One region of the Microbacterium sp. ANT_H45B genome, then DNA from elsewhere that is predicted to be linked to it. Evidence: riboswitches for the same ligand, from Rfam matches in the RefSeq annotation. Region 1 holds a riboswitch; the other holds the start of a gene.
The links. Region 1 has a riboswitch for thiamine pyrophosphate ahead of FQ142_RS03145 (ECF transporter S component). Riboswitches for the same ligand answer to the same signal wherever they lie in the genome.
Positions count from the first base shown of each region.

Region 2: linked by a shared signal. The riboswitch ahead of thiM (hydroxyethylthiazole kinase) and the one ahead of FQ142_RS03145 (ECF transporter S component) in region 1 are both predicted to bind thiamine pyrophosphate.

Region 1 covers NZ_VOBK01000001.1:641,215-653,165, forward strand. The annotation lists gene FQ142_RS03115 (hypothetical protein) at 1-92, shown strand, start outside; gene FQ142_RS17575 (ATP-binding cassette domain-containing protein) at 174-1,742, opposite strand; gene FQ142_RS03125 (enoyl-CoA hydratase/isomerase family protein) at 1,864-2,925, shown strand; gene FQ142_RS03130 (ABC transporter ATP-binding protein) at 3,094-4,821, shown strand; gene FQ142_RS03135 (ABC transporter ATP-binding protein) at 4,818-7,061, shown strand; gene FQ142_RS03140 (D-alanyl-D-alanine carboxypeptidase family protein) at 7,146-8,783, opposite strand; TPP riboswitch at 8,866-8,975, shown strand; gene FQ142_RS03145 (ECF transporter S component) at 8,969-9,637, shown strand; gene FQ142_RS03150 (ABC transporter ATP-binding protein) at 9,634-11,094, shown strand; gene FQ142_RS03155 (energy-coupling factor transporter transmembrane component T family protein) at 11,091-11,888, shown strand.
Region 2 covers NZ_VOBK01000004.1:12,471-24,421, forward strand. The annotation lists gene argC (N-acetyl-gamma-glutamyl-phosphate reductase) at 1-423, opposite strand, end outside; gene FQ142_RS16265 (bifunctional hydroxymethylpyrimidine kinase/phosphomethylpyrimidine kinase) at 702-2,852, opposite strand; gene thiM (hydroxyethylthiazole kinase) at 2,849-3,697, opposite strand; TPP riboswitch at 3,688-3,781, opposite strand; gene FQ142_RS16275 (NAD-dependent epimerase/dehydratase family protein) at 3,805-4,767, opposite strand; gene FQ142_RS16280 (DUF402 domain-containing protein) at 4,832-5,548, opposite strand; gene pheT (phenylalanine--tRNA ligase subunit beta) at 5,644-8,148, opposite strand; gene pheS (phenylalanine--tRNA ligase subunit alpha) at 8,148-9,188, opposite strand; gene FQ142_RS16295 (amino acid ABC transporter permease) at 9,238-10,161, opposite strand; gene FQ142_RS16300 (amino acid ABC transporter permease) at 10,158-10,805, opposite strand; gene FQ142_RS16305 (glutamate ABC transporter substrate-binding protein) at 10,887-11,804, opposite strand; gene FQ142_RS16310 (amino acid ABC transporter ATP-binding protein) at 11,878-11,951, opposite strand, start outside.

The DNA of each region.
Region 1 (11,951 bases):
AGCCCGCGGATGTCGAGGAGATCGTCGCCACCTCCCCGATCCCCGTGTCGAAGGGAAGCCGGCGTCCGGTGATCCGCCCGCGTCCGGCGTGAGGCCGGGGAGCGCCGAGACTCCCTCATGAACGAGGAACGCCCTCCATCGCCGTGCGGCGTGGAGGGCGTTCTCGTCAGGTCTCAGTAACGATGAGGCTCGGAGTCGTCCTGCTCCGAGTCGTCGTTCCTGTCCGCCTCGTTCTCGGCAGCATCGTTCTGGTGCTCCGAGTGGTGGTCCTCGGCGTGCTCGTGGTCGTCGGCAGCACCCTCGTCGGCAGCACCCTCGGGCGCAGCGCCCTCGGGCGCGGCCTCGTCGATGCTCTCGACGACGCTGTCCTCGCTCGACGCGTTCTCGAGCGGGTACTCCCTCGGCTCGTCCTCGTAATACGCCCGAGCCGCCTGGGCGAGCATGGAGCTGACGGCTGCGGACCGCGGGTCCTCGTCCTCCGCCTCGTCGTCTGCAGTACTCGCCGGCGTCGTGCCGAACAGGATCTCGTCGAAAGACGGTGCGATGGCGGACTCGGCAGGTGCCTCGAATCCGGTTGACGCCGCATCCTCGGCGGATTCGGCGGGTGCCTCCTCCTCCTCGGCTGCCGACTCCTCGGCAGGTGCCTCGGACTCGACAGGCGCCGACTCCTCGGCAGGCGCTTCGCCCGGGACGTCGGTCTCGTCGTCCGCAGCCGCGACGGCAGAATCAGTCTCAGCCTCGACAGCCGCATCCGCCTCGACAGCCGCATCCGCCTCGACAGCCGCATCCGCCTCGACAGCGGCAGGCGCCTCGATCGCCGCAGGTGCCGCGTCGGCGCGCGGCTCGAACCGGCCGCCGCGCACGAGATCGATGAAGACGTCTTCGAGGGTGGGTCCGCGCTGCACGAGCGTGCTGAGCGCGATCCCGGCCGATGCCGCGATCGCACCGACCGTTCCGGCGTCGCTGCCGCGCACCGTGAGTCCCGAGCGGAGCACCTCGACCTCGAGCCCGGCGGCCGAGAGCGCGGTGGTGAGCGCGGCGCGATCGGCGGCGTCGACGACCACGGATCCGGACGACGGATCGGCGAGCGTCTCGATGCCGCTCGAGAGCATCAGCTGGCCCTTCGAGAGCACGAGCACGTTGTCGGCGACCTGTTCGACCTCGCTCAGGACGTGCGAGGAGACGAGCACCGTGCGACCTTCGTCGGCGAGCCGGCGCATCAGGAGGCGGATCCAGCGGATGCCCTCGGGGTCGAGGCCGTTCGCCGGCTCGTCGAAGACGAGAGCGCCCGGGTCGCCGAGCAGGGCGTGCGCGACGCTCAGACGCTGGCGCATGCCGAGGGAGAAGCTGCCGATGCGGCCCTCGGCCTCGTGCTCGAGACCGACCAGCGCGAGCACCTCGTCGACGCGGGAGAGCGGGATGCCGTTCGCCTTGGCCGCGATGGTGAGCTGGCGTTCGGCCGAGCGGCGGGGACGGTAGGCCGTCTCCTCGAGGACCGATCCGATGGTGCGCAGCGGATGACGCAGGTCGGGGAACGCGACACCGCCGATCGTCGCGGTTCCGCTGGTGGCGCGCACCTGACCGAGGAGGATGCGCAGCGTCGTCGTCTTTCCGGCTCCGTTCGGGCCGAGGAAAGCGGTCACGACGCCGGGCTCGACTCGCGCGGAGAAGTCGGACACCGCCGTCACGTCATTGAAGCGCTTGGTCACGTGCGTGAACTCCAGCACCTGTCCGTCGGGCATCTGCGACCTCTCGTTGCAGTGGGCAGTTCCGTCTATCCTGCCGGAAAAGCCGCCGGATCGCGTATTTACCCCACGAACGGCCGCCGTGGCAAGGCCGAATGTACGGGGTAGCCTGGCACCCGTGACCGATTCCCTCGACGTCTCCCGGGTCCTCGTCCGCACCGACGGCGCCCTCGGCAGGCTCACCCTGAACAGGCCCGAAGCCATCAACGCGCTCGATTTCGGAATGGTCCGGCTGCTGGCCGAGGCCCTCGAGGCGTGGCGGGACGACACCGACGTGCAGATCGTCGTCATCGACGGGGCGGGCGAGCGGGGGATGTGCGCCGGCGGCGATGTGAGGGGCCTGCATGCGCAGATCGTGGCGGGTCATGCGGACGAGGCGGCGGAGTTCTTCCGTGCGGAGTACGCGCTCAACGCGATGATCGCCGAGTACCCGAAGCCGATCGTGTCGATCGCCGACGGCATCACGATGGGCGGCGGGGTCGGGCTCTCCGGGCACGCCTCGATCCGCGTCGTCACCGAGCGCTCGAAGATCGCTATGCCGGAGACTCGCATCGGGTTCACCCCGGATGTCGGCGGGACGTGGCTGCTCGCGCGGGCGCCCGGGCGATTCGGGGAGTACTTCGGTCTCACCGGCGGCACCATGGACGGCGCCGATGCGGTGCTGCTCGGGTTCGCCGACCATTTCGTGCCCTCGGACCGGCTCGACGCCCTGCGCGAGGCGCTCGCCTACCGCGCGGACCCGACCGGGCCCGCCGAGATCGTGCTGCTCTTCGACGAGACCCCCGAGCCGTCCGCTCTTCCCGAGTCCCGCGGATGGATCGACGAGGCGTTCTCCGCCGACACGGTCGCGGGCATCCTCGAGCGCCTGCACGCGCACGATGCTCCCGAGGCCGCCGCGGCCGCCGAGGTGCTTGAATCCCTGGCGCCGACCGGGCTGGCGGTGACCCTCGACGCCGTCCGCGAGGCGCGCGAGCTCCCGGGGCTGCGCGCAGCGCTCGAGGGCGAATACCGGCGTGTGATGTGGTTCGTCACGCGGCACCCCGACCTCGTCGAGGGGATCCGTGCGCAGCTGATCGACAAGGATCGGAACCCGCGGTGGGATCCGGCATCCATCGCCGACCTGCCCGCGGATGCCGGTTCCGGTGCCCGCGAGTTCGTGCCGGAGCCGCGGCTGTTCTGACGACGGCGAGGCCGCCGGGCGGGTGGCGTCGGTTCGCTGTGAGCGAAGGTCCACCGGCAGGGGGATACGAATGTCGGCGGTTCGTGGCACTCTAGCTTGTGCGCGATCGTCGGCCCGCGTCCGCCCGCCGAGAGATCAGCGACGCCATCCTTCCTAGAAAGTCCGCCTGTGCTGGGAAAAATCCTCGTCCGATATCTGTCCCGCTATAAGTGGTTGCTCGTGGCCGTGCTGGTCTTCCAGTTCGCCAGCGCGATCGCGACCCTCTACCTGCCCCGTCTGAACGAAGACATCATCAACAAGGGCGTCGCGCAGTCCGACACCGACTACATCTGGCGCACCGGGCTGTTCATGCTCGCCGTGTCGCTCGGGCAGATCACCGCGTCGGTCATCGCCACGTACTTCGCCGCGCGCGCGTCGATGAGCGCCGGTCGCGACATCCGCGCCGACGTCTTCGGAAAGGTGAGCGGATTCTCCGAGCGCGAGGTGTCGCAGTTCGGTGCGGGCTCGCTCATCACCCGCAACACCAACGACGTGCAGCAGGTGCAGATGCTCGCGATGATGGGTGCGACGATGCTCGTCACCGCGCCCCTCCTCGCGATCGGCGGCATCATCTTCGCGGTGCAGACGAACATCGGCCTCAGCTGGCTGATCGCGGTCTCCGTTCCGCTGCTGCTGATCGTGGCGGGTCTCGTCGTCAGCCGGATGGTGCCCCTCTTCCGCAGCTACCAGGGCAGGCTCGACACCGTGAACCGGGTCATGCGCGAGCAGCTGACCGGAGTCCGCGTGGTGCGCGCCTTCGTGCGCGAACGCATCGAGGAGGAGCGCTTCCGCGGCGCGAACACGGACATCATGGTCGTCGGTCGCAAGGTCGGCTCCCTCTTCGTCCTCCTGTTCCCGCTGTTCATGCTCATCCTCAACGTCACCGTGGTCGCCGTCGTCTGGTTCGGAGGAATCGAGGTCAACAGCGGCACCGTGCAGGTGGGAACGATCTTCGCCTTCATGCAGTACATCGGTCAGATCATGGGCGGCGTGATCATGGCCAGCTTCATGGCGATCATGATCCCCCGTGCGGCCGTCTCGGCCGAGCGCATCGGAGAGGTCCTCGACACGGAGTCCAGCATGGAGCGTCCGACGAACGGCGTGACCGACTTCCCGACGCCCGGATCCGTCGCCTTCGACGGCGTCGAGTTCACGTACCCGGGTGCCGATTCGCCTGTGCTCACGGGCATCAGCTTCGGCGCAGAACCCGGAGAGACCGTGGCGATCGTCGGATCGACGGGTGCGGGCAAGACCACGCTGGTGTCGTTGATCCCCCGCCTGTTCGACGCCTCGGGCGGCGCTGTCTCCGTCGGGGGCGTCGACGTGCGCGAGGCCGATGTGGAGTCGCTGTGGGCGACGATCGGCCTCGTGCCGCAGCGCCCGTTCCTCTTCACCGGAACCGTGGCATCGAACCTCCGTTACGGACGCGAGGAGGCCACCGACGAGGAGCTCTGGCATGCGCTCGAGATCGCGCAGGGTCGCGACTTCGTCGAGGAGATGCCGCAGGGGCTCGAGTCGCGCATCACGCAGGGCGGTACGAACGTGTCGGGCGGTCAGCGGCAGCGTCTCGCGATCGCCCGCGCGATCGTCCGGCAGCCGCAGATCCTCGTCTTCGACGACTCGTTCTCCGCTCTCGACCTCACCACGGACGCCCGTCTGAGGCAGGCGCTGTGGCGCGAACTGCCCCATGTCACGAAGATCGTGGTCGCTCAGCGAGTGTCCTCCATCACGGATGCGGACCGCATCGTCGTGCTCGAGGGAGGCACCATGGTCGGCGTCGGCACGCACGCGGAACTGCTCGAGACGAGCACGACCTATCGGGAGATCGTCGAGTCGCAGCTGGGGGTGGACGCATGAGCGAGCAGAACACGCCGAAGACCCGACGTGGTCGCGCCGCCGCCCAGACGGACGTCGCGCAGCCGGCCGAGCCGGAACTGACCGAGGAAGAGAAGTACGAGGCCGAGCTCGCCGAGAAGGCACGCCAGAACGGCGGCGGCTGGGACAGCGTCGCACCGGGCAAGGCCGACAACTTCGGCAAGAGCTTCAGCCGGATGATCGGTCTGCTCAAGCCGTCCGCCGTGTGGTTCATCCTGGTGTCGATCGCGGGTGCCGTCGGCGTCGTGCTGACGGTGGCCGCCCCCAAGGTGCTCGGCGAGGCGACCAACCTCATCTACAAGGGCTTCATCTCGGTGCAGCTCGCGCAGGCGAACGGGGACTTCCCGGGCTTCCCCGCCGGCACCGCGAAGGACGACGTGGTCGAGGCGCTCCGCCAGGGAGGACAGGACGACTACGCCAACCAGATCTCGGCCCTCGGCGACTTCCGGGTCGGCGAGGGGGTGGACTTCGAGGCGCTGCGGTGGGTCATCATCGCCGTGCTCGCGATCTACATCGTCGCGGCCTTCCTCAGCTGGATCCAGGGCTACGTCATCAACGTCATCATGGTGCGCACCATGTGGCGCCTGCGCGAGTCGGTCGAAGCGAAGATCAACCGCCTGCCGCTGTCGTACTTCGACAAGGTGCAGCGCGGTGACCTGATCTCGCGTGTGACCAACGACATCGACAACATCACGCAGACCATGCAGCAGTCGCTGTCGGGCGCGATCACCGCCGTGCTGACGGTCGTGGGCGTGCTGGTGCTGATGTTCTCGATCTCCTGGCAGCTCGCTCTCGTCGCCCTCGTCGCGCTGCCTCTCATGGGCGTGATCTTCGGCGTCATCGGTCCGCGGTCGCAGAAGGCCTTCGGAACGCAGTGGCGCAAGGTGGGGCGTCTGAACGCCCGCGTCGAGGAGGCGTTCTCGGGACACGCGCTCGTCAAGGTGTTCGGTCGCGAGAAGGACGCCCTCGACAAGTTCAAGGACGAGAACGAGGAGCTGTTCCAGGCGAGCTTCAAGGCGCAGTTCCTCTCCGGCATAATCATGCCGGCGATGACCTTCGTCGGCAGCCTCACCTACGTCGGCATCGCCGTGCTCGGCGGGCTCATGGTCGCGAGCGGCCAGCTGCGTCTCGGCGACGTGCAGGCGTTCATCCAGTACTCGCAGCAGTTCACGCAGCCGCTGTCGGAGCTGGGCGGCATGGCTGCGGTCGTGCAGTCCGGAACCGCATCGGCGGAGCGCGTGTTCGAGCTTCTCGACACCGACGAGCAGGAGGCCGACGAGCCCGATGCGCCGATGCTCGCCGACGGCGAGGGCGTCGTCGAGTTCGAGAACGTCGCGTTCTCGTACACGCCCGATCGTCCGCTGATCACCGACCTGTCGTTCCGCGTCGAGCCCGGTCAGACCGTGGCGATCGTCGGACCGACCGGAGCGGGAAAGACGACACTGGTCAACCTGATCATGCGGTTCTACGAGCTCGACGGCGGACGCATCCTCCTCGACGGCCAGGACATCTCCGAGATCACGCGGGACCAGCTGCGCTCGCGCACGGGCATGGTGCTGCAGGATCCGTGGCTGTTCGCGGGCTCCATCCGCGAGAACATCCGGTACGGGCGGTCCACTGCGACCGACGCGGATGTGCTCGAGGCCGCGAAGGCGACGTACGTCGACCGCTTCGTGCACGCCCTCCCCGAGGGATACGACACCGTGCTCGACGAAGACGCCTCCAACGTCTCCGCGGGAGAGCGCCAGCTCATCACGATCGCGCGAGCGTTCGTCGCCCAGCCGTCGATCCTCATCCTCGATGAGGCGACGTCGGCCGTCGACACCCGCACCGAGCTGCTGCTGCAGAACGCGATGGCCGCGCTGCGACAGGGGCGCACGTCGTTCGTGATCGCGCACCGGCTGTCGACGATCCGTGACGCCGATCTCATCCTCGTCATGGAGCACGGAGACATCGTCGAGAAGGGCACGCACGACGAGCTCATCACGGCACAGGGCGCCTACTGGCGGCTGTACCAGTCGCAGTTCGAGCAGGCCGCGACCGACATCGATGCCGAGGACGCGCTCACCGGGACGACTCCGGTGGTCGTGAGCGGCGATGCCGACGATGCGGCGAGTGCCGCGCAGATCGGCGCGTCGGTCGGGGCGCAGGTCCCCACCGCCGAGGCGGCCGCGGCCCAGGCGGTCGTGGAGCGCCCGGATGCCGGAGAGACCACGCACTGACCGCAGACGGCGAACGCCCCACCCGATCATCCGGGTGGGGCGTTCGCTTTCTCGTTCCTGCGCCGAAGCCGCTCGCTGCCGGGGTCAGCGCTGCTCGTCGGCGAGGCCGAAGAGCTCGAGAGGGTGCGTCAGGCGCCACCAGGGACTCGGTCCCTCGACGTCGTCGACCAGGGAGACCGAGGTGGTCACGGTGTTCAGCGGACCGACGCTCGTCGCCGTGCCGATCGCCTCACCCGACTCACGGTTCTCGCCGAGGGTGAATGTCGTGGTCGTCTGCGCGGATGTTCCGTTCCACAGCACGAGTTCGGCGTCGGCATCCGTCACGACATCCGTGGTCGTACCCCAGCGGGTCGTGACGGCGCCCACGACCGTGCCCTTCGGGACGGCGGGTGCCTGGCCCGTCAGTGCGGTCTCGATCTGCGAGAACAGGGAGCGCGTCTCCGCCAGCCGCTGTGCATCGTCGGTCTGGCCGAGCACGGCGGCATACAGGTGCACCGTCGTGTCGTCGACGGTGATGTCCTTCGCCGTCAGCAGATTCCAGCTGTCGTCGAGCGTGCCGGTCTTCACTCCGACCACTCCGGGGTCTGCGAGCATGCCGTTGGTGTTCACGACGGTTCCGGCTCCGGGCAGATCGACCGACGGGGTGCCCACGATACCTACGAACACCGGATTCTGCATCGCGAGTTCGGCGAGCGCCACCAGCGCTTCCGGGGTGGCCGTGTTGCGGGCGTCGAACCCCGAAGGCGTGACGATCGTGATGCCGTCGAGACCCCGATCGCCCAGCCATTGCGCGGCGGCGGAGGTGAACGCCGACTCCGACCCCCAGATCTCGCGGGAGAGACGATCGATGTAGTTGTTCGCGGATCCGAGCAGTGTGCCCTGCAGCATCTGCAGCTCGGTGAGGGTGCCGCCCACCGGCACGTCCAGGGCGGACTGGTCGGAGCGGCGGTAGTCCCAGTAGGCGAGGTTGTCGGCGCGGGTGAAGGCGAACTCGGGCCCCTGCTCGCCGACCGCGAGCGGCATCCTGTCGAGCACCATCAGGCTCGAGACGACCTTCGTGACGCTGGCGATCGCGGCCTGGTCGACGGAGGACGACGCGGTGCCGATCCCGGCGATGCCGGCGGCAGCGCTTCCCTGCCCCGGCCACGTCAACGCCGCCGCGGAGGCGGCGACCGGAGCGATCTCCACGGCCCGCACGGTCGGCGCCACCTCGTGCAGCGGCCACAGCAGGGTGGTGCCGGTGTATGCGGCGACGAGTCCGACGAGGATGCCGGCGGGCACCAGCAACCCGGGACGGGCGATCGCCGGGCGCAGGCTCGCGTCGCTCAGCAGCCCGGTCTCAGAGGTCGGATGCGGCGCGGTGTCCAGGGAGCCCGAGGACGTGTGCTCGGCGACGTCGAGCGGGTCGACCCAGGTGAGGGGAGTGCCGCCGCTGCCGGCATCCGCCCACTGCGGCTCGGCATCGACGGCCGCGGCGTGGAGCGTCTCCGCATCGACGATCTCGGCATCGATCATCTCGGTATCGATGATCTCGGCATCGAGCGCCGCAGGGGCGGCGGTCGCAGCATCGGGTGTCTCGGCGTCGACGGTCTCAGCATCCCCGGTCTGAGCATCCCCGGTCTCGGCATCGGCGGTCGCGACAGCACCGGGGGCATCGGTGCCGGGTGCATCGGCGCCGAGGGCGTCGGACGGGGTGGCCTCGGCGGAGTCGGGAGCGGTCACCTCCTCACGGTACCGAACCCGCACGCAGATCAGCGGCGCGGCAACGGAAGCAGACGGGAGTGTCGGCACTGGGTAAGATCGAGAGCACAACCACGGGAGTCCGGCGAGCCGGGCTGAGAGGGAGCGAATCGCGCTTCGACCGTCGAACCTGATCTGGGTCATGCCAGCGCAGGGAGGAGTCACTGATGAGCACATCCACGTCCGGATCCACCACCGGGTCCGCACCCGCATCGGCGTCCGCCGCCTCGGCCTCCCGGGGCCTCGGCCGCCCGGAGCTGTGGCGGTGGCGGGTCGTCGACATCGTCGTCGCCAGCGTCATCGCCGTCGCCTGCGCGCTGATCTTCCTGCTCTGGAACGTCGGGTACGAGGTGCCGAGCAGCATCCTGAAGCCCCTGCTCCCCGGAGTGCAGGGGCTCCTCGCGGGCCCCTGGCTGATCGCCGGCGTGCTCGGGGCACTGATCATCCGCAAGCCGGGTGCGGCGCTCTACACCGAGCTGGTGGCCGCGGTCATCTCGGCCCTCGTCGGCAATGCCTGGGGCCCGCTCACCATCGTGTCGGGCCTCGTGCAGGGTCTTGGTGCCGAGCTCGTCTTCCTCCTCTTCCTGTACGGGGTCTGGCGCCTCCCGGTCGCGATGCTGGCCGGCGCCGGGGCGGGACTCGCCTGCGGCATCAACGACCGCATCCTCTGGTACGCGGGGGCGGACACGCTCTTCACCACCGTCTACATCGTCTCGACCACCATCTCGGGTGCGGTGATCGCCGGGCTCGGAGCCTGGCTGATCGCCCGGGGTCTCGCGGCCACGGGCGCGCTTGGCCGGTTCGCCGCCGGTCGTGAGGTCACCGCACGGGTGTGAGCGCCCCCACGACACCCGCCACCCTCGAAGCCCGTGGCTGGGGGTGGCGGTACGCCACGCGACTGCGGTGGGCCGTGCGCGCCGTCGACCTGCGTATCGAACCGGGGGAGCGGGTGCTGCTGCTCGGCTCCTCCGGTGCGGGCAAGTCCACCCTGCTCCAGGGCTTCGGCGGCGTGCTCGGCGGGGCCGACGAGGGCGAGACGCACGGCGCGCTGCTCGTCGACGGTCGTCCGGCGGCCGCTGAACGCGGCCGAGTGGGCATGGTGCTGCAGGATCCCGACACGCAGACGATCCTCGCGCGGGTCGGTGACGACGTGGCTTTCGGATGCGAGAACCTCGGCGTTCCCCGTCAGGAGATCTGGACCCGTGTGCGAGCGGCGCTGGATGCCGTGCGGCTCGACGTCCCGATGGATCGCTCGACCTCGGCGCTCTCGGGCGGGCAGAAGCAACGACTCGCACTCGCCGGCGTGCTCGCGATGCGACCCGGCGCGATCCTGCTCGACGAGCCGACCGCCAATCTCGACCCCCGGGGAGTGCGTGACGTGCGGGATGCCGTGGCCGCGGCGCTCGAGGTCAGCGGCGCGACCCTCGTCGTGATCGAACACCGCATCGACGTCTGGCTGCCGCTGGTCACCCGGGTGATCGTGCTCGGCGCAGACCCCGACGGCACCGTCGTGCTCGCCGACGGCAGCCCGGACGAGGTGCTCGGGGCACGCGGCGCGGAGCTCGCGGCATCCGGGGTCTGGGTGCCGGGGCATCCGCCGATCGCGCCCCCCGCTCCCGCACACGACGCCGGGGAGCGCCTCCTTGAGGCCCGCGGCGTCACCGTCGCCCGGCAGCGCGGCCTGCCCGTCGCCGGTCCGCTCGACCTCGAGGTGCGCCCCGGCGAGGTGCTCGGGGTGACAGGTGCGAACGGCACGGGCAAGTCGACGCTCGGGCTGACCCTCGCAGGCCTGCTCCCGCCGGAGGACGGCCGTGTCCGCGCTCTTCCCGCCCTGGCCGCAGGCGAGCGGGACGATCCCTTCCGATGGTCGTCGCGCGCGCTGCTCACCCGCATCGCGACCGTGATGCAGACTCCCGAGCATCAGCTGCTCGCGAAGACCGTGCGCGACGAGCTGGCGGTCGGCCCTCGGGCGCTGCGGATGCCGGAGCCCGAGATCACCGCGCGCGTCGACGAGCTGCTCGACCGTCTGCGACTCGCAGCGGTCGCCGGGGCGAATCCGTACACCCTCTCGGGGGGCGAGAAGCGGCGGCTGACCGTCGCCGCTGCGCTCGCCACCCGCCCACGGATGCTGGTCCTCGACGAGCCCACGTTCGGTCAGGACGCCACCACGTGGGCCGAACTGGTCGGGCTGATCGCCGATCTGCGGGATCAGGGCGCCGCTGTCGTCGCGATCAGCCACGATGAGGCCGTCCTCGAGGCCCTGCACGCCCGACGTCTCGAGGTCGTCCGGTGATCGACCCGCTGACCGCCCGCATCGAGCGGCCGGGACCCGTCGCTCCGCGCTCCGCGCTTGCGAAGCTCGCCGCCGCCCTGCTCATCGCGGTGCCGCTCGTGCTGACGATCGACGTCGTCTCGGCATCCGTCGCGCTGCTCCTGGAGATCCCGCTGCTGCTGCTCTCCGGTCTGCGTGCCCGAGAGTTCTGGATCCGCACCGCCGTGCTGTGGGTCGCGGCGCCCCTGAGCGCCGTCACCATCGCTCTGTACGGCGCGACGAGCGGCACGGTCCACTTCGAGTGGCTGGTCATGCGCGTCAGCGACGGGTCACTGGCGCTCGCCGCGGCGACGGCCGTGCGCGTGCTCGCGATAGGGCTCCCCGCGGTGGTGCTGTTCGTCACCGTCGACCCCACCGACCTCGCGGACGACCTCGCGCAGCGCGCGAAGCTCCCCGCCCGTTTCGTGGTCGGAGCGCTCGCCGGAATGCGCATGCTCGGTCTGCTCGTCGATGACTGGCGTGCGCTCGCGCTGGCACGCCGTGCCAGAGGCGTCGCCGACGAGGGGCGAGTGCGCCGCGCGTTCGGCATGGCGTTCGCCCTGTTCGTGCTCGCCATCCGGCGTGGGTCGTCGCTGGCGACGGCGATGGAGGCACGCGGCTTCGGCGGTCCGGAACCGAGATCCTGGGCCCGCGAATCGACGTGGGATCGTCGCGACACCCTGCTTGTGCTCCTCGCCGCCGTCATCCCGGCCTCGGCGATCGCGGCGGCCGTGGCGACGGGGGCGTGGAACTTCATCCTCGGCCCGACAGCCTGACCCGCCGACTGCCCGACCCGACCGCCTGACCCGGCGACCGCCTGACGATATTCAGCATTCTCA
Region 2 (11,951 bases), on a different contig from region 1:
CGTGCGCAGGGTCTCGCGCTGCTTGGCGCCGTCGACGAGCAGTTCGGGGACGCCGTACGCCCACGGCTCGTGGAAGTCGCCGCCGTAGAACGCATCCCATGACGCGCGCGAGGTCAGGCGGTGGTCGGCTCCGGCGTCGATCACCAGCGGCGTGGCGCCGAGCGCGTCGGTGTACTGACCGGACTGCCCGTGCGGCAGAGCGAGGAAGACGACGTCGTGCCCCGCGAGGATCTCGGGGGTCGTCTCCTGAAGGGTGAGGTGGGCGAGCGAGCGCAGGTGCGGCTGATGCTCGACCAACGGCTGTCCGGCATTCGAATGCGCGGTGACCGTGCGGATCTCGATGTCGGGATGGGACGCGAGGAGGCGCAGGATCTCGCCGCCCGCGTAGCCGGATGCGCCGGAGACGGCGACGGAGTACGTCATGCTTCTACCTTAACGGTCGGACCCCTCGGGGAATTCGAGGGAGCGGTGTCGGGGACCGGGGCGGCGACACCGGCACTCGACCGCCGTGCACGTGCAGGCAGAAGCGCAGGGTCGCCTAGAGTCGGCGGCCGCTGCGGCGTCGGCGCACGGCGATGACGCTCGGAACGCTCTTCGACTCGCTGCGCGCGCTCAGGAACCGCGTGGCGGGAGCGAAGGCGGCGGCCGAGGACATGCCGCGACGATAGCGCGCTCGTCGCGGCATGCGCAAATCCGCTCCGTCACGGAGAGACGGCAGTGGCGGACGGTGCGGCGAAGAAGGCGAGCTCGTGGGCGCTCGACAGCTCGAACGCGCGGAGCATCCGGTCCCGGGTGGCCGGCGCGGCGGTCGCCGCTGCGGCCGAGACGAGGGCGATCGCCTCAGCCGTCGCATCCTCGAACGCCGGGTCCGCGTAGGTCGCGAGCCAGGAGGCGTACGGGTGCCGGGGATCCTGCGCGGACTCGCCGAACTCCCCCGCGTGCAGGCGCCGGCCGAGGTCGGTGTAGAGCCAGAAGCACGGCAGGATCGCGGCGACGAGCTCGGCGTAGTCACCGCCGAACGCCACGGAGCGCAGATGGTCGAGGTACGCCACGGTCGCGGGAGCGGGAGCGACCGAGAACATCGCCGCATCCACACCCTCACCCGGGGTCAGCCACGACGCGTGCAGCTCGAGCTCTCCGATGATCGCCCCCTCGGCGGAACGCGCCCAGAACGCCTGCTCGTGCGGAGTGGGAGCGAGGCGGGAGGCTTCGGCGAGCACGCGGGCGTACTCGCGAAGGTACAGCGCGTCCTGCGCGAGGTAGAACACGAACGGCTCCCGAGCGAGAGTGCCGTCGGCCAGGCCGCGGATGAAGGGGAGCTCGTCGATCCTCGCCCTCACATCGGCCGTGAGCGTCCACCACTCGGCGCGGATCTGCTCCGGCGTCGGTCTCGTCTCGAGCCCGCCGCGCTCCCACAGCCCCGCGAAGTGGCTGACCGGTCCGTGACCACGACCGACGTTCAGCGCCTCGCTCTCGCGCAGCGCCTCGCGCAGCCACGCCCGGGTCGCGGCGACGGCGTCGACGGCCGACTCGCCGCGAGCCAGACGTGTGGCCAGCGCGGACGAGAGCGAGCACCCCGTGCCGTGGGTGTTCGCGGTGCGGATCCGACGGCCCGGGAACTCGCATCGCACTCCCGCTCCGCTGTCCACGAGCGCGTCGGGGACGTCGTCCCCGTCGAGGTGCCCGCCCTTGACCAGGACGGCCGCCCCGATCGCCGTCGACAGCTCCTCCGCGGCCGCGAGCGCGTCGTCCCATCCCGAGATCGTCCGCCCGGCCAGCACGGCGAGCTCGCCGAGATTGGGGGTGACGACGTGTGCACGCCGGAGGAGCTCGCGCAATGCCGCCTCGGCATCCCGGTCGAGCAGCCTGTCGCCACTGGTGGCGACCATCACCGGATCGAGGACGACGATCGGCGGCCGAACGACATCGAGCCAGTCGGCGACCGTGCGGATGACGTCGGCGTTCGCGAGCATCCCGACCTTGACCGCGTCGATGACGATGTCGTCGGAGATCGCGTCGAGCTGCTCGCGCAGGAATGCAGCGGGCGGCACATGAACGCCCCGCACACCGGTGGTGTTCTGAGCGGTCAGCGCAGTGAGCGCCGCCATGCCGTAACCGCCGTTCGCGGCGATCGACTTGAGGTCCGCCTGGATCCCGGCTCCGCCGGACGGGTCGCTCCCGGCGATGCTGAGCACGCGCGGCGTGCCCGCCGCGCGCCAACGACGCACGAACGCCTCAGCGGTCTCGGCCGGATCCGCAGCCGCGCACAGCGCCGAGACCACGGCGAGGCCGACCGCCCCCGCGCTCCGCAGGCGCTCGGTGTCGTCGATGCCCACCCCTCCTATCGCCACGCACGGGAGCACGGTCGTCTCGACGAGGGCACGGAAGCCCTCGACGCCGAGGGCCGGCGGATGGTCGGGCTTGGTGGCGGTGGGGCGGATGACGCCGACGCCCAGGTAGTCGATCGTGCCGGGCGGCAGCGCGCGCACAGCCTCGAAGTGCTCCCGACTGTTCGCCGTGAGGCCGATGAGCGCCTCGGCGCCCAGAGCTTCTCTCGCGCGCAGCACCGATGCATCGCCCTGCCCGAGATGGATGCCGTCGACCCGCGCGCCCTGCTCCCGCGCGGCGATGGCGGCATCCAGGCGGTCGTTCACGACAAGAAGTGCCCGACCGTCGATCACGCGCGAGAGCTCGACGAGCTGCGCCGTGGTCTCGGCATCCGTCGCCGTCTTGTCCCGCAGCTGCACGATCCGCACACCCCCGTCGACGGCACGGCGGACAGTCTCGACGACACCGCGTTCCCCGCAGAGATCCGGGTCCGTGACCAGGTACAGCGAGAGGTCCGCGATCACAGCGCACGCTCCTCGACCCGTGCCGCGTCAGCGATGTCACGCGGCCCCACCGACGCGAGCGCGTCGAGCATCTCGACCGCGAAGCTGCCGGGGCCCGAGGCCCGTGCGGCGGCGCGCTCCGCCGCGACCGTGTACACCAGGCTCGCCGACGCGACGGCGGTCAGCGGATCGATCCCGACCGTGCGGGCAGTCCCCAGGAAGGCGGCCATCACGGCACCCAGTGCGCACCCGCCACCGGTGACCCTGGTGAGCAGCTCGTCGCCGTTCGCGATCCGCACGATGCGCCGCCCGTCGGTGATCAGGTCGACGGGGCCCGAGACGGCGACGACCGAACCGTGACGGGCGGCGAGGGCGAGGGCGGCGTCGGAGGCGGCATCGGTGGTGTCGGTGGCATCGACGCCTCGACCCCCGGCGGTGAGCCCTGCGAGTGCGAGGATCTCGGAGGCGTTCCCGCGGATCGCCGTGGGCCGCGAGACGACGAGGTCGTGCGCGAGCGCCGTGCGCACGGGCAGCGAACCGATCGCGACCGGATCGAGAACCCAGGGTGTGCCCGCGGCGACAGCACCGGCGACGGCTTCGAGACTCGCGGCACGTTGCTCGGGAGTCGGGGTTCCGAGGTTGATCAGCGTCCCGGACGCGACTCCCGCGAAGAGCCCCGCCTCGTCGACGATGTCGACCATCGCGGGTGCCGCCCCGAGAGCCAGCAGCACGTTGGCCGTGAACCCGGTGACGACGGTGTTGGTGATGCAGTGGGTCAGCGGTGGTGACCCACGCAGCGTGGACAGCAGTTCGGCGGCCGAGGCCGCCAGGGTCGATTCGGATTCCGGACGCAGACGATCGCTCACTGCGACATCCCTTCGCTAGTACGAACTAGATCAGGTTCGACGGGTCTGTTCTCAGCCGCGGATGCGGCACCCCGTGTCACTGCTCGAAGTCTAGCGACGCCCGGCGATCACCCTCGTCGCTGCAGCAGCTCGATCTCGTCGACACGGGTGAGCCCGGCGCGCCTGTCGCGATCGGTTCCTCGCTCCTGCTCGTCGGCGACGACGGTCGCGATCGTCTCGGCGAGGGGCCGCAGCCCACCGCCCGCGGCGCGGTACCGCGTGTTCGCCCGGGTCATGAAACCGGTCATGTCGGTCGGCAGCCAGAGCGGAAGCGATCGCTCCCCCGCCCAGTACGCGACGCCCTTCTCGATCAGCCGCTCGTCGTCGACCGTCACGATCTCGCCACGGTGGTCCGCAGCGCGGCGGAAGGAGGAGAGGACCTCGGCGAGCGGATGAGGGTCGCCCACGGCGTCGACGATCCCGGTCGCCGATGCCGTCGCGACGAACTCCGCCAGGTCGTCGACATCGATCACCTGCGCGTGGCGTGCCTCGGAGCTCGGCACCAGCACGGGTCCGTCCTGCGAGCGGAGGAACGCCGCGGCCCAGTAGCCGAAGCGATCGCTCGGGTCGCCCTCGCCCACGATGAGACCGGGCCGCACGATCAGCGCACGCTCTCCCAGGGCGCGCACGGCGTTCTCGGCCGCAACCTTCTGCGCGCCGTACTCGTCGTCACCGGTTTGCGCCGGGGCGTGCAGCGGAGCCGACTCGTCCGCACCGACCGTCTCGTCGTCGGCGTACACCGACACCGACGAGATGTAGGTCCACCGGGCCGCCTTGTCGCCCAGCGCGGCCACGGCCCGGTAGACGTGCTCCGCACGCGAGGAGACGTCGATCACGTGATCCCAGTCGCGAGCCGACACGGCGTCGTACGCCGCGGGGTCGTCGCGGTCGGCCAGCACGAGGCTCGCCCCGTCGGGCGACGGCCGCCCACCCCGCGCGAGGCACATCACGGTCGCCCCGTTCATCAGCATCCGTCGGGCGATGCGGCCCGACAGCCAGCCCGTTCCTCCGAGGATCAGCACATCTGTCATGCGCCCATGCCACCAGCATCCGCCGCGCAGGGGAAGGGGCGTCCGCTCAGGGCGGATGCCGCGCTCACCTTCTGCGCAGCTCTCCGATGCCGGAGAGCTCGGGGACCGTCCACGAGGTGTCGGGGCGCCACAGCTGCCACTCGGGATCGAAGGGCCAGTCGCCCGCCCGGAACGACTCGATCGCAGCGGATGCATGGCGCTCGATCTGCGCGGCCTGCTCACCCGTGAGCCGGCCCTGCTCGATGGCGGCCGCCAGCTCGTCCTCGTCCTTGAGGCGCACGCTCCCCTCGGCGTCGATCTGCACGTCGAGGATGTGATCCGACGAGTACGTGTCTCGATCGGTGCGCAGATGCGCGTTCTCGAGGTTCACGTACCAGCCCGCGAAGCGCCAGTGCGACCCCTCCGCCGCGCTCCAGAACAGCCACACCGACCAGGCGGCGCCGGCGGGTGCGATGCGCAGGATCCCGTTGCCCCACCACTCCTCCACGATGCGCGTACGAGGGTCGAGCCAGCGGCGGTCCAGTGGCACGGTGCGGATGCGCTCCCCCTCGGTCGTCCCCTGCGCCTCCTGGAGCGTCCCGGGTGCGAGCCAGGCCACCAGCCCGCGCTCGTCGTCGCGCACCACGCGCATGGGCGCGATCGTCGACGCGTCGCCCGGCTGCCAGCCGGGCGGGCGATAGTGCCAGTCGATCTGGTCTCCGGGCCGGAGGAACGGCCCCTCGCCCATCGGCCGCGCACCGTCGGGCACCGCCGCGGGAGTGCTGTGAGGGAGGATGCTCATCAGCACACGCTATCGCCGCCCGTTCCGAGAGGCTGAGCGTGCACGAGGCCCGCATCCCCGAGAGGAGGCGGGCCTCGTGCCGTGAGCGCTGAGGATCAGTCGCGCAGGGTCGCACCGAAACGCTCGGACGCGACGGCGACACCGGCGAGCTTCGCCTCGGTCGCCTCCGCGGCGGTCAGCGTGCGGTCATCGGCACGAAAGCGCAGCGCGAACGTGAGGCTCTTCTGCCCGGCCGGGAGGCCGTCGCCGCGGTAGTCGTCGACGAGGCGGATGCCCTCGAGCAGCGATCCTGCCCCCTCGGCCAGCGCCTCGCGCACCTCGCCGGCGGCAACGCCCGCGTCGATCACCAGGGACACGTCCTGGGTGGCGGCAGGGAACGTCGACAACGATGCCGCCACGGCACGAGGCGTCGCGAGCGTGAGGATGCCGTCGAGATCGAGTTCGAGCACCGTGGCTCGCCCCGGCAGGTCGGCCGCGGCCGAGACGTCGGGGTGCAGCTCGCCGATGTATCCGACCTCGACGCCCGCGACCGACAGCACGCCGGTACGCCCGGGGTGCAGAGCGGCGCGACGCCCCTGCGCGACATCGATGTCGACCCCGGCGGCGGCGCCGATCACACGGACCGCGTCGAGAGCCTCGGAGAGACCCGCGACCTCGGCGGTGCGGCCGGGCTGGCGCACGACGACGTTCCCGGTGAGCAGCACGGCGACGTGACGATGCTGCGGCGGGATCGAGGCGTTCAGCGCTGCCAACGTCTCGTCCGACGGGCGCTCACCGAGCGGCGGGACCTCGTCGGTGCCGTACTCGACACCGGGCTCGGGCAGGAAGACGACACCGGTCTCGAACAGCGAGAGATCCGTGAGGCCGCGCGAGATGTTCCGATGTGCGATCTGCAGCAGGCCCGGGATGAGCGAGCGGCGCAGGAACGGCGCGGATCCGTCGAGGGGGTTCGCGAGCCGGATGCTGGGCAGGTGCTCTCCCGATGCGGAGCCGTGCAGGTCGTTCTCGGCCGCCGTGGTGAACGGGAACGACGGCGTCTCGACGAGTCCCGCCGCGGCGAGGGCGTCGGCCACCCGCCGGCGCCCCTGCTGGTGCGCGGTCAGACCACGACCGGAAGGCGGCGTCGGAAGCACCGAGGGGATGCGGTCGAGACCGTGGATGCGGGCGACCTCCTCGGCGAGGGACCACTTGTCGGTGATGTCGGGACGCCAGGTCGGCGGGATGACGAGCCAGCCGCCCTCGGCCTCGGTGACCTCGGCGCCGATCATCGTCAGAGCGTCGGTGATCTCGGCATCCGTGTAGTCGACGCCGATCAGCGCCTGCACGAAGCCCTCGGGCAGGTGGATGTCGCCGACGAAGACCTCCGCGAACAGCGCTCCACCCTCGTCGGTGAGCGATCCTCCGGCGAGCTCCACCATGAGATCCGCGGCCCGGCGCGCCGCCACGAACGGCACCAGCGGGTCGACGCCGCGCTCGAACCGCTTGGACGCCTCGCTGGGGAGCTTGTGGCGACGGGCGGTGCGGGCGATGGTGATCGGGTCGAAGGTCGCGGCCTCGATGAGGACGTTCCGCGTCGACTCGCTCATCTCGGTCGTGCCGCCGCCCATGACCCCCGCGAGGCCGATCGGTCCCGACTCGTCCGTGATCAGCAGATCCTCGCCGTGGAGCGTGCGCTCCTGGCCGTCGAGGGTCGTCATCTTCTCGCCGTGCGCCGCACGGCGCACCGTGATGCCGCCGGTGAGACGGTCGAGGTCGTATCCGTGCAGCGGCTGGCCGAGCTCGAGCATCACATAGTTCGTGATGTCGATGAGGATGCCGAGCGAGCGCATGCCGGCGAGCGAGAGCCGGGCGATCATCCACGGCGGGGTCGGCCGTGACGGGTCGACGTCGCGCACCACTCGGGTGACGAACTCGCTCGCACCGACGCTGCCGCGGATGGGCGCCGCGTCGTCGACGATCGCCGTGTGACCGGTGCCGGGCTGCAGCTCGGCGACGTCGCGCTCGGCGGGGTCGCGGAAGGAGGACCCCGTGGCGTGGGAGTACTCGCGGGCGACTCCGCGCAGCGAGAACGCGTACCCGCGGTCGGGGGTGACGTTGATCTCGACCGCGACGTCGTCGAGCCCGAGCAGGCCGATGGCGTCGGTGCCGACGGGCGCGTCGATTCCGAGGTCCGCGAGCACGAGGATGCCGTTGTGCTCGTCGCCGAGGCCGAGCTCGCGCGCCGACGCGATCATGCCGTCCGACACGTGCCCGTAGGTCTTGCGTGCCGCGATCGGGAACGGGCCGGGCAGCACGGCGCCGGGAAGCGTCACGACGACCTTGTCGCCGGCGACGAAGTTGTGCGCGCCGCAGACGATGCCGCGGACGCCGCCGTTCTCCGGGCCGACGTCGACCTGGCACCAGTTGATCGTCTTGCCGTTGGACTGCGGTTCCGCCTCGAGCGACACGACCTGACCGACGACGACCGGGCCGGAGATGTCGAAGCGGTGCACGTCCTCCTCTTCGAAGCCCACGGTGACCATCGCCGCGAGGACGTCCTCGGGCGTCGCATCCGCTGCCAGATCGACGTACTCACGCAACCACGAAAGCGGGACGCGCATCACACCACCATCCCGTACTGCTCGCTGAATCGGACATCGCCCTCTGCCATGTCCCTCATGTCCTGCACATCGCTGCGGAACATCAGTGCCCGCTCGACGCCCATGCCGAAGGCGAAGCCGCTGTAGACATCGGGATCGATGCCCGCCGCGCGCAGCACGTTCGGGTTCACCATGCCGCAGCCGCCCCATTCGATCCAGCGCGCACCGCCCTTGAAGGTCGGGTGCCACAGGTCGAGTTCGGCGGAGGGCTCGGTGAAGGGGAAGAAGTTGGTGCGGAAGCGCGTCTTCGCCTCGGGGCCGAAGAGCTGACGCGCGACATGGTCGAGCGTGCCCTTGAGGTGCGCCATCGAGATGCCCTTGTCGATGACCAGGCCCTCGAACTGTGTGAACACCGGCAGGTGGGTCGCGTCGAACTCGTCGGTGCGGTAGACCCGGCCGGGGCACAGCACGTAGATCGGCACCTCGCGGTCGAGCATCGAGCGCACCTGCACGGGACTCGTGTGCGTGCGCATCACCAGATGACGCGACGTCGGGTCGACGTAGAACGTGTCCTGCTCCTGGCGGGCCGGGTGGTCGACGTCGAAGTTCAGGGCGTCGAAGTTGAACCACTCGTGCTCGAGCTCCGGTCCCTCCGCGATCTCCCATCCCATGCCGACGAAGATGTCGGAGATCTGCTCGCTGAGCAGGGTGAGCGGATGCCGAGCGCCGACGCGCGTGCGCGACGGCACGGCCGTGATGTCGACGCGCTCGGCCTCGAGGCGGGCTGCCACCTCGGCGGCGGCGAGTTCAGCCTCCTTGGCGGCGAGCGCCTTCGTCACCTGACCGCGACCCTGGCCGACGAGCTTGCCGAACGCGGCCTTGTTCTCGGGTGCGACCTGACGCATCGAGGCGTTCAGCACGGCGAGCGGCGAACCGTCGGCCACATGGGCGGCGCGGGCCGTCTTCAGCTCGGCCGTATCGGCGGCTGCGGCGATCGCTTCGAGGGCGGCTGCGACAGCGGCCTCGACGGCTTCCGGGGTGATTTCGGGAGACTCAGACACGAGACAGGAGTCTACCGGCGCGCGGTGGTCACCCCGCGCCGCCAGACCGTCAGCCCCTGCCCGAACCGCCGTCCAGACCAGACGCGCCCGCGCCCTTCTGCAGCGCGATCACCTGGGTCAGAGTCGACTCGTCGTCGGCCGCGACGTTTCCGGCGGCCGCGGTCTGAGCCGGCGAACGGCGCGCGCGCTTCTGCAGACGGAATGCGACGTACGAGAGCAGGAGGCAGACCGCGACGTACATGGACCCGCCGACGAGTGCAGCGGGGATCAGCGGAGATCCGTACGGCGCCTGGTTGCCGATCTGGTTGATGACGTACAGCAGCTCCTGGTAGGTGATGATGAACCCGAGCGCGGTGTCCTTGAGCGCCACGACGAGCTGCGCGATGATCACCGGCATCATGGCGCGCACGGCCTGCGGGATGAGGATGAAGTACATCACCCCGGTCTTTCGCAGTCCGATCGCGTAACCGGCTTCCTTCTGCCCACGGGGCAGGGACTCGATGCCGGCTCGGAGGACCTCGGCGAGCACCGATCCGTTGTACACGATCAGGGCGATCACGACGGCCCAATAGGGCGGCATCTTCACGCCGATCACGGGGAGGCCGTAGTACAGCAGCATCATCAGGATGAGCACCGGAACCGCTCGCAGCACCTCGATGATCCACCGGACCGGCTCACGCACCCAGGCGTGCTCCGACAGGCGTCCGATGCCGAGCAGGAAGCCGAGGGCGATGGCCCCGACACCGGCGACGACGAACGCGGCCAGCGTCGACAGCAGCCCTTCGCCGAAGCGGACCCAGACGGCCGAGAACGTGAAGATGTTCCACTTCTCGGCTGAGAACTGACCGGTGGCGATCAGCCTCCACACGACCCAACCGAGCACGGCGAGGACGACGAGGATGGTGGCGACTCCGATGAGTCGGTTGCGAGCGATGGCCCGAGGGCCGGGGACGTCGAAAAGGACGGAACTCATCGCGCGATCCTCCACTTGTTCTCGAGAACGCGCTGCACCCAGGCGAGCAGCAGCACCAGCACCACGAACAGGACCATGACCCACAGCAGCACGACGAGCGCGCTCTCACCGCGCTCGCTGAGCGCCGCGCGGATCGTGCCGAGGTTGACGACGGAGAAGCCGGCGGCCACCGTGGTGTTCTTCATGAGAGCGATCAGGACGCTCATCATCGGCGGGACAACGGAGCGCGTCGCCTGCGGCAGCACGACGTAGCGCATGACCTGTCCGAAGTTCAGGCCGATCGCACGCGCCGCTTCGGCCTGGCCGACCGGCACGGTGTTGATGCCGGCGCGCAACGCCTCGGCGACGTAGGTCGCGGTGTAGAGCCCGAGCGCGATCACGGCCAGGAGCAGTGAGTTCACGCGCTCCCCCAGCAGGATCGGGAGGCAGAACGCGAAGAAGAACATGACGAGCGTCAGCGGTGTGTTGCGGATCCAGTTGACGTACACGCCTCCGACGGCGCGGGCGATCGGAACCGGGGACACGCGCGCTGCCCCGACGATCAGTCCGAGGACCAGCGCGATGATGCCACCGCCCAGAAACAGCACGATGGTTCCCCACAGCGCCTCTCCCCAGAGATCGAGGTGGTCGGTGATGACTCCCACTGGTGCTCCTGTCGATTCGAATTCTCGGATGGTTGCTGCCGGTGAGCGGGGCGGTCGAGCGAGTCGACCGCCCCGCGGGAATCAGCCGATCGGATCGACCTCGGGCTGGGTCGCCTTGACGCCGGAGGCGCCGAGGTTGTTGTCGAAGATCTGCTGCCAGATCTCGCCGCCGTCGGTCAGCTGCGTGTTGAAGTACTCGGCCAGCGCGTCATCGCCCTTGGCGAGTCCGATGCCGTAGCGCTCCTCGCTGAACGGCTCCCCGACGACCTTGAGCTTGTCCGGGTCCTGAGCCGCGTAGCCGATGAGGATCGCCTCATCGGTGGTGACGGCATCGACCTGGCCGTTCTTGAGGTCCTCGACGCACTTGGAGTACGTGTCGTATTCCTTGGTGGGCACGTCGGGGTAGTTCGTCTTGATGTTCTGGATCGGAGTCGATCCCGTCGCCGAGCACACGGTCGTGTCCGCGCTCAGGTCGTCCACGCTCTTGATGTCGCTGTCTGCGCCGACGAGCAGTCCCTGACCTGTGACGAAGTACGGACCGGCGAAGGAGATCTGCTCCTTGCGCTTGTCGGTGATCGAGTACGTGCCGACGTAGTAGTCGATGTCGCCGTTCACGATCGCCTGCTCGCGGTTCGCGGAAGCGATCGCCTGGAACTCGATCTTCTCCGGGTCGACTCCGAGCGATGCCGCCATCCAGCGGGCGATGTCGACGTCGAATCCCGTGCGTTCGTTCGTCACCGGGTCCAGGTAGCCCAGACCGGGCTGGTCTTCCTTGACTCCGACCTTGATCGTGCCGGCGGACTCGATCCGGTCGAACGTGGGGCTGCCATCGATGCTGACATCGGTCAGAACGGTCCACGGAGTGCTGCTGGAGGTGTCACCCTCGTCGCCCCCCTCCGGGGCTCCCGTGCTGGACGGCGTGCCGCTGTTGCAGGCGGTGAGCGCGAGCAGCGCTGCCGCGGCGATCCCGATGCCTGCCAGTGTCCGTGTGCGTCGCATGTGCGTCTCCTTCGTGTGCTGTGTGTGCAGGGTCTGTGAAGTGCGTGGGTGCGGAAGTGCGTCGTGCTGCGCGTCAGTGCGTGAGGAGCTTCGAGAGGAAGTCCTTGGCACGGTCGCTCTTCGGGTTCGTGAAGAACTCCTCGGGAG